4 regions of the Streptomyces sp. NPDC019937 genome follow, and region 4 is predicted to be linked to each of the others. Evidence: riboswitches for the same ligand, from Rfam matches in the RefSeq annotation. Region 4 holds a riboswitch; each other region holds the start of a gene.
The links. A riboswitch is a leader RNA that binds a small molecule or an ion and turns the genes downstream of it on or off. The one in region 4 is predicted to bind thiamine pyrophosphate.
Positions count from the first base shown of each region.

Region 1: it holds a riboswitch for thiamine pyrophosphate, as region 4 does, so the genes downstream of both, ABZ562_RS31130 (thiamine ABC transporter substrate-binding protein) here and thiC (phosphomethylpyrimidine synthase ThiC) in region 4, are expected to answer to the same signal.
Region 2: it holds a riboswitch for thiamine pyrophosphate, as region 4 does, so the genes downstream of both, ABZ562_RS39385 (cytosine permease) here and thiC (phosphomethylpyrimidine synthase ThiC) in region 4, are expected to answer to the same signal.
Region 3: it holds a riboswitch for thiamine pyrophosphate, as region 4 does, so the genes downstream of both, thiO (glycine oxidase ThiO) here and thiC (phosphomethylpyrimidine synthase ThiC) in region 4, are expected to answer to the same signal.

Region 1 is NZ_JBEYAL010000037.1:66,462-68,655, reverse strand. Features, by position in the region: gene rlmN (23S rRNA (adenine(2503)-C(2))-methyltransferase RlmN) at 1-1,085, shown strand, start outside; TPP riboswitch at 1,151-1,254, shown strand; gene ABZ562_RS31130 (thiamine ABC transporter substrate-binding protein) at 1,249-2,194, shown strand, end outside.
Region 2 is NZ_JBEYAL010000075.1:7,485-9,678, forward strand. Features, by position in the region: gene ABZ562_RS39375 (IlvD/Edd family dehydratase) at 1-112, shown strand, start outside; gene ABZ562_RS39380 (triphosphoribosyl-dephospho-CoA synthase) at 183-1,070, shown strand; TPP riboswitch at 1,084-1,179, shown strand; gene ABZ562_RS39385 (cytosine permease) at 1,171-2,194, shown strand, end outside.
Region 3 is NZ_JBEYAL010000047.1:20,026-22,219, forward strand. Features, by position in the region: gene ABZ562_RS34725 (FAD-dependent oxidoreductase) at 1-428, opposite strand, end outside; TPP riboswitch at 616-729, shown strand; gene thiO (glycine oxidase ThiO) at 727-1,932, shown strand; gene thiS (sulfur carrier protein ThiS) at 1,929-2,129, shown strand; gene ABZ562_RS34740 (thiazole synthase) at 2,177-2,194, shown strand, end outside.
Region 4 is NZ_JBEYAL010000010.1:153,616-155,809, reverse strand. Features, by position in the region: gene ABZ562_RS12760 (YibE/F family protein) at 1-698, opposite strand, end outside; TPP riboswitch at 768-884, shown strand; gene thiC (phosphomethylpyrimidine synthase ThiC) at 898-2,194, shown strand, end outside.

The DNA of each region.
Region 1 (2,194 bases), on a different contig from region 4:
CTTTCGCTGTGCCGCGTGGGGCCAAGAAGCCCCCGCGGCACCTCGCCGACCTCACGCCCGCCGAGCGCCGCGAGGCTGTCGCGGCCCTCGGGGAGAAGCCCTTCCGGGCCGGTCAGGTGTCGCGTCACTACTTCGCCCGCTACACCGACGACCCCGCCCAGTGGACCGACGTACCGGCCGCCGCGCGCGAGAAGCTCGCGGCCGAGCTGCTGCCGGACCTCATGAGCGTGGTGCGGCACATCAGCTGCGACGACGACACCACCCGCAAGACCCTGTGGCGGCTCTTCGACGGCACGCTCGTGGAGTCCGTGCTGATGCGCTACCCGGACCGGGTCACCATGTGCATCAGCTCCCAGGCGGGCTGCGGCATGAACTGCCCGTTCTGCGCCACCGGCCAGGCGGGTCTGGACCGCAATCTGTCGACCGCCGAGATCGTGCACCAGATCGTCGACGGCATGCGGGCGCTGCGCGACGGGGAGATCCCGGGAGGCCCCGCCCGGCTGTCCAACATCGTCTTCATGGGCATGGGCGAGCCGCTGGCCAACTACAACCGGGTCATCGGCGCCATCCGCCGGCTCACCGACCCCGAGCCGGATGGCCTCGGCCTGTCCCAGCGCGGGATCACCGTCTCGACCGTGGGGCTGGTCCCGGCGATGCTGCGGTTCGCCGACGAGGGCTTCAAGTGCCGGCTCGCGGTGTCCCTGCACGCGCCCGACGACGAGCTGCGCGACACCCTCGTCCCGGTCAACACCCGCTGGAAGGTGCGCGAGGTCCTGGACGCGGCGTGGGAGTACGCGGAGAAGTCGGGCCGCCGGATCTCCATCGAGTACGCCCTGATCAAGGACATCAACGACCAGGCGTGGCGCGCCGATCTGCTCGGCAGGCTGCTCAAGGGCCATCGGGTGCACGTCAACCTCATCCCGCTCAACCCGACGCCCGGCTCCAAGTGGACGGCGTCCCGGCCCGAGGACGAGAAGGCGTTCGTGGCGGCGCTGGAGGCGCACGGGGTGCCGGTGACCGTCCGGGACACCCGGGGGCAGGAGATCGACGGGGCGTGCGGCCAGCTGGCGGCCACGGAGCGCTGACCACCGGCTGATACGGTGCCTTCGCACCACCGTCGTACAACCATCCCGCGACGACGCACAAATGAACATTCCGACAGGGGAGCGCGAGAGCGCTGAGAGTGCGGCCCGGCCGCAGACCCTCCAACCTGATCCGGGTCATACCGGCGTAGGGAGTCAGCCCAGCATGAACAGCCATCTTCGGCGTGCCGTCACCGCCGCCCTCGTGGCCTCTCTCGGCGCCGGCGTCCTCGCGGGCTGCGGTGGGGGCGCGGCGGACGGCAAGGACTCCAAGACCGTCACCCTGGTCTCGCACGACTCGTTCGCGGCGTCCAAGGCGGTCCTCAAGGAGTTCACACGCGAGACCGGCTACAAGGTGCGGGTGCAGGCCGGTGGTGACGCGGGGGCCGCCGTCAACCAGGCGATCCTGTCCAAGGACCATCCGCAGGGCGATGTGTTCTTCGGCGTCGACAACACCCTGCTCTCCCGCGCGCTGGACAACGACCTGTTCACGCCGTACGAGGCGAAGGGGCTGGACAAGGTCCCCGCGGCCTTCCAGCCCGACCGGGCGAAGAACCGCGTCACACCGGTCGACTACGGCGACATCTGCGTCAACTACGACCGCGCCTGGTTCGCACGCGAGAAGCTCGCGCCGCCCAGGACGTTCGCCGACCTGACCAAGCCCGCGTACAAGAACCTGCTGGTCACCGAGAACGCCGCCACCTCCTCCCCCGGCCTCGCCTTCCTGCTCGGCACCGCCGCCCGCTACGGCGACCACGGCTGGCGGGACTACTGGAAGAAGCTGCGGGCCAACGGCGTCGAGGTGGTCGACGGCTGGGAGCAGGCGTACTACGACCGCTTCTCCGGCTCGGCGGGTGGCGCCAAGGGCGACAAGCCGCTCGTCGTCTCGTACGCCTCCAGCCCGCCCGCCGAGGTGGCGGACGCGAAGTCGAAGCCCGCCAAGGCCCCGACCGGGGTGGCGGAAGGGACCTGCTTCCGGCAGACGGAGTTCGCCGGGCTGCTGAAGGGCGGGGGCAACACCAAGGGCGGCAAGGCGCTGCTGGACTTCCTGCTGACCAAGCGCTTCCAGGAGGACGTACCGCTGAACATGTACGTCAATCCGGTGCGCGAGG
Region 2 (2,194 bases), on a different contig from region 4:
CGGCGGATGGGAGCGGATCTACCGCGACCACGTCGAACAGGCCGACCGCGGCGCCGGACTGGACTTCCTCGCGGGCACCCGCGGATCCTTCGTGGCCAGGGAGTCGCACTGACGGGCCCGCACACAGCGGAACCACAGGAACGGCCCAGGCCCGGGAAAGGTTCGCCCCCTACCCTCCGGGCATGCCCACGACGCGTTCCCTGGACGAGGCACTGGCGCGGACCGCCGTACGAGCCCTGATCTCCCAGGCGGAGCTGACCCCCAAACCGGGCCTCGCGGACACCCGCGACCTCCAGGCCCGCGCCACCGGCACCGATCTGCTCGCGCTGCGCTGGTCGGCCAAGGCGCTGGCCCCCGGGTTCGCGGCCATGGCCGCCGCCGCCCGCCGCCCCGGCGAGCCGACCCGGGCGCTCCGTGAGGAGCTGGGCGCCATCGGCCGCTGCGCCGAGTGGACCATGGCGCGGGCCGGCGGCGGCCCGGCCACCGGCCGTCCGCACCACGGGGCGCTGTGGGTGCTGGGGCTGCTGGTCGCGGCCGCCGCCCTGCGGCCCGGCGCCGCGCCGCGGGAGCTGACCGCCACCGCCCGGCAGCTGGCGACCCACGCCGACCGTGGCGCCCCGCGCAGGCCCTCGGCGGGGTCGCAGGTCTCGGCCACCTACGGGGCGGCGGGCGCGCGCGGCGAGGCGCGGGCCGCCTTCCCGCACGTACGCCGCGCCCTGGACGCCCTGTCCACGGCGCGGGCCGCGGGCGCCACCGAGACCCAGGCCCGCCTCGACGCGCTGCTCACCGTGATGAGCACCCTCCAGGACACCGGCCCGCTGTACCAGGCGGGGCCGCCCGCCCTCCGGCGGGTGCAGGACGGGGCGCGCGGTGTGCTGGAGGCGGGCGGCACCGCGACGGCCCCGGGCGCCGCCGCCCTCGCCGCCTTCGACGCCGAGCTGCGCGAGACGGGCGTGGCGCCCCGGGGAAGCGCCGCGCTGCTGGCCGGGGCGCTGTTCCTGGACACGCTCCCGGCCACGGCCCGGCCCGCGGATCGCCCCCGGGGCCGGGACCACGGGGCGAGGGGCTAGCCTTAAGGGCGCTCCACCGGACACGGGGTGCCCCCACGCGGGGGCTGAGATCACACCCGTCGAACCTGAACCAGTTAATACTGGCGGAGGGATGTCATCGATGCCACGGCCGCATGCTGCCACCGACCCGGCGCTCACCGGCGCGGAATCCGTCTTCGACGGGCGGATGCCCACCGCGCCCGGGGACCTGCGCGTCGAGGCGCGCGGGATCGCGCCGGTCCCGGAAAGCCACCGCTACGGCGGGCCGGGGCGCCTGTTCACCGTGTGGTTCGCCCCGAACCTGACCATGACCGGCGTGTTCACCGGCACCGTCGGCATCTCCCTCGGCCTGGACTTCGCCACCGCGCTGGCCGCCGTCGTCCTGGGCACCCTCATCGGCGCCGTACCCACCGCGTATCTGGGCACCTGGGGTAGCCAGACCGGGGCCGGGCAGCTGCCCCTGGCGCGGTTGGCGTTCGGCCGGGGCGTGGCGGTGCCCGGCGTCCTGCAGTGGCTGTCCTCGGTCGCCTGGGACGCGCTCATCGGCCTGTTCGGCGGTGACGCGCTGGCCCGGCTGTGCGGGCTGCCGTTCTGGCTGGGGGTGCTGATCATGATGGCCGCCCAGGGCGCGCTCGGGGTGCTGGGCTACGAGGCCATCCACCGCATGCAGAAGCTGATGACCTTCGTCCTCGCCGCCGCCTTCGCCACCCTGGCCGTCCGGCTGCTCGACGGTGTCCACCCCGCCGCCACCGGGTCGGCCCACGGCGCCGACCGCGTCGGCGCGTTCGTCCTGACCAGCACGATCGCCCTGAGCCTGGCGCTGTCGTGGGCGCCGTACGCCAGCGACTTCAGCCGCTATCTGCCCCGCGCCACCTCCCGGCCGCGCATGTTCTGGTGCACGCTGCTCGGCGTCACCGTGTCCTTCGTGGCCGTCCAGGCGCTCGGGCTGTGGGGAGCGTCCGTGTTCACCGACCAGACCGCCCGCGGCGTCGACGCGGCCCTGGGCGGCGGGGCGCTCGGCGCGTTCGGGCTGCTGGCCGTGGCGCTCGCCGCGCTGTGCAGCAACGCCATGAACGACTACAGCGGCTCCCTGGCCCTGCAGACCGCCGGTGTCCGCATCCCCCGCCCGCCGGCCGCGGCCCTCG
Region 3 (2,194 bases), on a different contig from region 4:
GCGAGCACCGGGCGCAGCCGCTCGGCGTCGTCCAGGGTGCGCAGGAGGTGGACGCCCGGCACGTCCTCGCTGCCGGGCAGGGCGATCGGCTCGGCGCCGGTGGCGATCACCAGGACGTCGTACGGGATCGGGCCCGATCCGGTGTCCACCGTCCGCCCGCCGGTGTCCAGCCCGGTCACCGGGACGCCGAGGCGCAGCTCGATGCCGAGCGCGGCGAAGTCCACGTCGAACGCGGACCCCTCGGCCTTGCCGAGCAGTACGGCCTTGGACAGCGGCGGCCGGTCGTACGGCTGATGGGGCTCGGCGCCCAGCAGCAGGATCTCCCCGGTCCAGCCCTGCTCCCGCAGCGCGACCGCGGTCTGCACCCCCGCCATGCCCGCGCCGACGATCACCACCCGCTGTCCGCCGCCACCCGCCGAGGACGCCATCGTCTTCGTCGTCTCATCGCTCACACGATCACTGTATTGCGGCAGGTGGGGCGGACCGCAGAGCGCACGACGAGATCTCGGGCACAGCCCGGCCGGCCGGACGGCCGTCGCGAAGGGGCCCCGGCACCCGGCCCCGCCCGGGGCGCTCCCTTCCGGGCGATTCGGGGCGCGTACTAGGGTGGCGGGACAGAGCACTCGCGGGAGCCCGGGCGCACCGGGCTGAGAGGGAGGCTGGCGCGGCCTCCGACCGTACGAACCTGATCCGGGTCATGCCGGCGAAGGGAGGGGGCGACAGCCCATGCACACGCCACCCCACACAGCGCGCGAGGCACCCGCCGGTGACGCGCCGTACGACGTCCTCGTCATCGGCGGCGGCATCATCGGCCTGGTCACGGCCTGGCGGGCGGCCCAGCGGGGCTTGCGCACCGCCGTCGCCGACCCGGCGCCCGGCGGCGGTGCCGCCCAGGTCGCGGCCGGGATGCTGGCCGCCGTCACCGAGCTGCACTACGGCGAGCAGACCCTGCTCGGGCTGAATCTGGCCTCGGCGCGCCGCTATCCGTCCTTCGTTGCGGAGCTGGAGGAGGCGAGCGGCCACGACCTGGGCTTTCGCACCTGCGGCACGCTCTCGGTCGCGCTCGACGCGGACGACCGCGCGCATCTGCGGGAGCTGCACGCCTTCCAGCAGCGGCTCGGGCTGGACGCGCAGTGGCTGACCGGGCGCGAATGCCGGCGCCTGGAGCCGATGCTCGCGCCGGGCGTGCGCGGGGGCCTGCGCGTCGACGGCGACCACCAGATCGACCCGCGGCGGCTGGCGGCCGCGCTGCTGACGGCGTGCGAGCGCGCCGGGGTGGCCCTCCACCGCGCCCGCGCGGAGCGGCTGGCGCTGGACGGCGACCGGGCCGCCGGGGCCGAGCTGGCCGATGGCACCCGGCTGGCCGCCTGGCAGACCGTGCTGGCCGCCGGCAGCCTCAGCGGGCGGCTCCCGGGCGTCCCCGAGGAGGTCCTGCCGCCCGTACGCCCCGTCAAGGGCCAGGTGCTGCGGCTGTCGGTGCCCGGCCCGTACGCGCCGTTCCTGTCCCGGACCGTGCGGGCCGTGGTGCGCGGCGGGCACGTCTACCTCGTCCCGCGCGAGAACGGCGAGCTGGTCGTCGGCGCGACCACGGAGGAGCTGGGCTGGGACACCACGGTCACCGCGGGCGGGGTGTACGAGCTGCTGCGCGACGCGCACGAGCTGGTGCCCGGCATCACCGAGCTGCCGCTCGTCGAGACCCGCGCCGGGCTGCGCCCCGGCTCCCCCGACAACGCCCCGCTGCTCGGCCCGACCGCGCTGCCGGGCCTCCAGCTGGCCACCGGCCACTACCGCAACGGCGTCCTGCTCACCCCGATCACCGGCGATGTCATGGCCGAGGCTCTGACCGGCGGCGAACTCCCGCCCGACGCGCGGCCGTTCTCCCCGCGCCGCTTCGCGCCGCACCTCGCGGCAGTACAGGAGCACATCGCATGACCGTCACCGTGAACGGCGAGCCCCGCGAGCTGCCCGACGGCACCACCCTCGACGGGGTCGTCGCGACCCTCACCCAGGCGCCCTCGGGCGTCGCCGCGGCCGTCAACGAGACGGTCGTCCCGCGCGGCCAGTGGCCCGCGACCCCGCTCGGCGACGGCGATCGCGTCGAGGTCCTCACCGCGGTCCAAGGAGGCTGAACCCCATGTCTCACCCCACACCACAGGCGACGACCCTCGACGAGGTCCTGACCGACGCCGATCCG
Region 4 (2,194 bases):
AAGCTGATCGCCAGCGCCACCAGCGCGAAGACGCCGCGCAGCCGGCCGACGGCCACGACCACGAGCGCGAACAGCCCGGCGAGCAGCGCCATCGGGAACGAGCGGTCCACGTCCGAGACCGAGTACTGGAGATTCTTCGGCGCCTTGGGCGCGTAACTCAGCTTCAGCTCCTGCCCGGCGCTGAACTTCCGTGAGGCGTTCGGCTGGACGATCTCGGGGAACGTACGGCCCTTGTCCTTGCCCGAGGTGACCTCGATGGTGGCCCGCTCGCAGACGCTCTTCCCGCCGCCGGTGGCCCCGCCGCCGCTTCCGCCGGCCGCGCCGCCCGTCCCGCCGCCGGGCGCCGGGGCGCCGCCCTGCTGACCCGGCTCGGTGGGGGCCTGCGGCTGCGCGTTGACGTCGGCGCAGTCGACCTCCTCCACCTTCACCACCCGCCCGGCGGCCGTCTCCTGGTCGAAGCCGAGCCCGCTGCGGCCGTGCGTGGTGTGCTCGGGGCTGCCCGGCCACAGCGCGACCAGCCCGGCGAGGACGGCGACGGCGAAGGGGATGAGCACCACCGCGATGACCTTGCGGAGGCGTGCGGAGACGGGGGCGGCCGGACCGTGCGCATGGGCATGGCTGTGGCCGTGGGAGTGGGAGTGGGCCTGGCCGGGCACGCGGGGCTGCTCGGGCGGATGGTCCTGCTGTGTCGCGGTCACCGTCGCATCATCGCAAGAGTGCGAGGCCCCCTGTTCAGGTATGCGGGGAAACCGTTAGCGTGGGGGCACCTTTGCAATCGCGGGAGCTCGGAGCACCGGGCTGAGAGGGCGCTGACGCGACAGCTGCGCCGACCGCTGAACCTGTTACCGGGTAATGCCGGCGTAGGGAGTGGGTCTCATGACTCAGCAGGATGCACACATGCGCGAAAACGCCGGCGATTTCGGCTGGCACAAGGGATATGTCACGGGTTCCCGCCCGGACATCCAGGTCCCGGTGCGCCGCGTGCACCTCACCAATGGCCAGGACGTGACGCTGTACGACACCTCCGGCCCGTACACCGACCCCCACATCGACACCGACGTCCGCCGTGGCCTCGCGCCGCTGCGGCAGAACTGGATCATCGCCCGCGGCGACACCGAGGAGTACTCCGGCCGCCCGGCCCGGCCGGAGGACGACGGGGTCAAACACACCTCGCCCCGCGGTGGCCTGCGCAACCTCGACGCGGTCTTCCCCGGACGGCCGCGCCAGCCCCGCCGGGCCCGTGACGGCGCCGCCGTCACCCAACTCGCGTACGCCCGCCGGGGCGAGGTCACCGCGGAGATGGAGTACGTGGCGCTCCGCGAGAACGTCTCCCCCGAGGTGGTCCGCGAGGAGATCGCGGCGGGCCGGGCCGTACTGCCCGCCAACGTCAATCACCCGGAGATCGAGCCGATGATCATCGGCAAGCGGTTCCTGGTGAAGGTCAACGCCAACATCGGCAACTCCGCCGTCACCTCGTCCATCGAGGAAGAGGTCGAGAAGATGACCTGGGCGACCCGCTGGGGCGCCGACACGGTCATGGACCTCTCGACCGGCCGCAACATCCACACCACCCGCGAGTGGGTGCTGCGCAACTCACCCGTCCCCATCGGCACCGTGCCGCTCTACCAGGCGCTGGAGAAGGTCGACGGCAAGGCCGAGGAGCTGACCTGGGAGGTCTACAAGGACACCGTCATCGAACAGGCCGAGCAGGGCGTCGACTACATGACGGTGCACGCGGGCGTGCGGCTGCCGTACGTCCCCCTGACCGCCCGCCGCAAGACCGGCATCGTCTCCCGCGGCGGCTCGATCATGGCCGCCTGGTGCCTGGCCCACCATCAGGAGTCGTTCCTCTATACCCACTTCGAGGAGCTGTGCGAGATCCTCGCGGCCTACGACGTCACCTACTCGCTCGGTGACGGACTGCGCCCCGGGTCCATCGCCGACGCCAACGACGAGGCCCAGTTCGCGGAGCTGCGCACGCTCGGCGAACTCAACCGGACCGCCAAGGAGCACGGCGTCCAGACGATGATCGAGGGCCCGGGTCATGTCCCGATGCACAAGATCAAGGAGAACGTCGACCTCCAGCAGGAGATCTGCGAGGAGGCCCCCTTCTACACCCTGGGCCCCCTCACCACGGATGTCGCGCCCGCATACGACCACATCACCTCGGGGATCGGCGCCGCGATGATCGCCT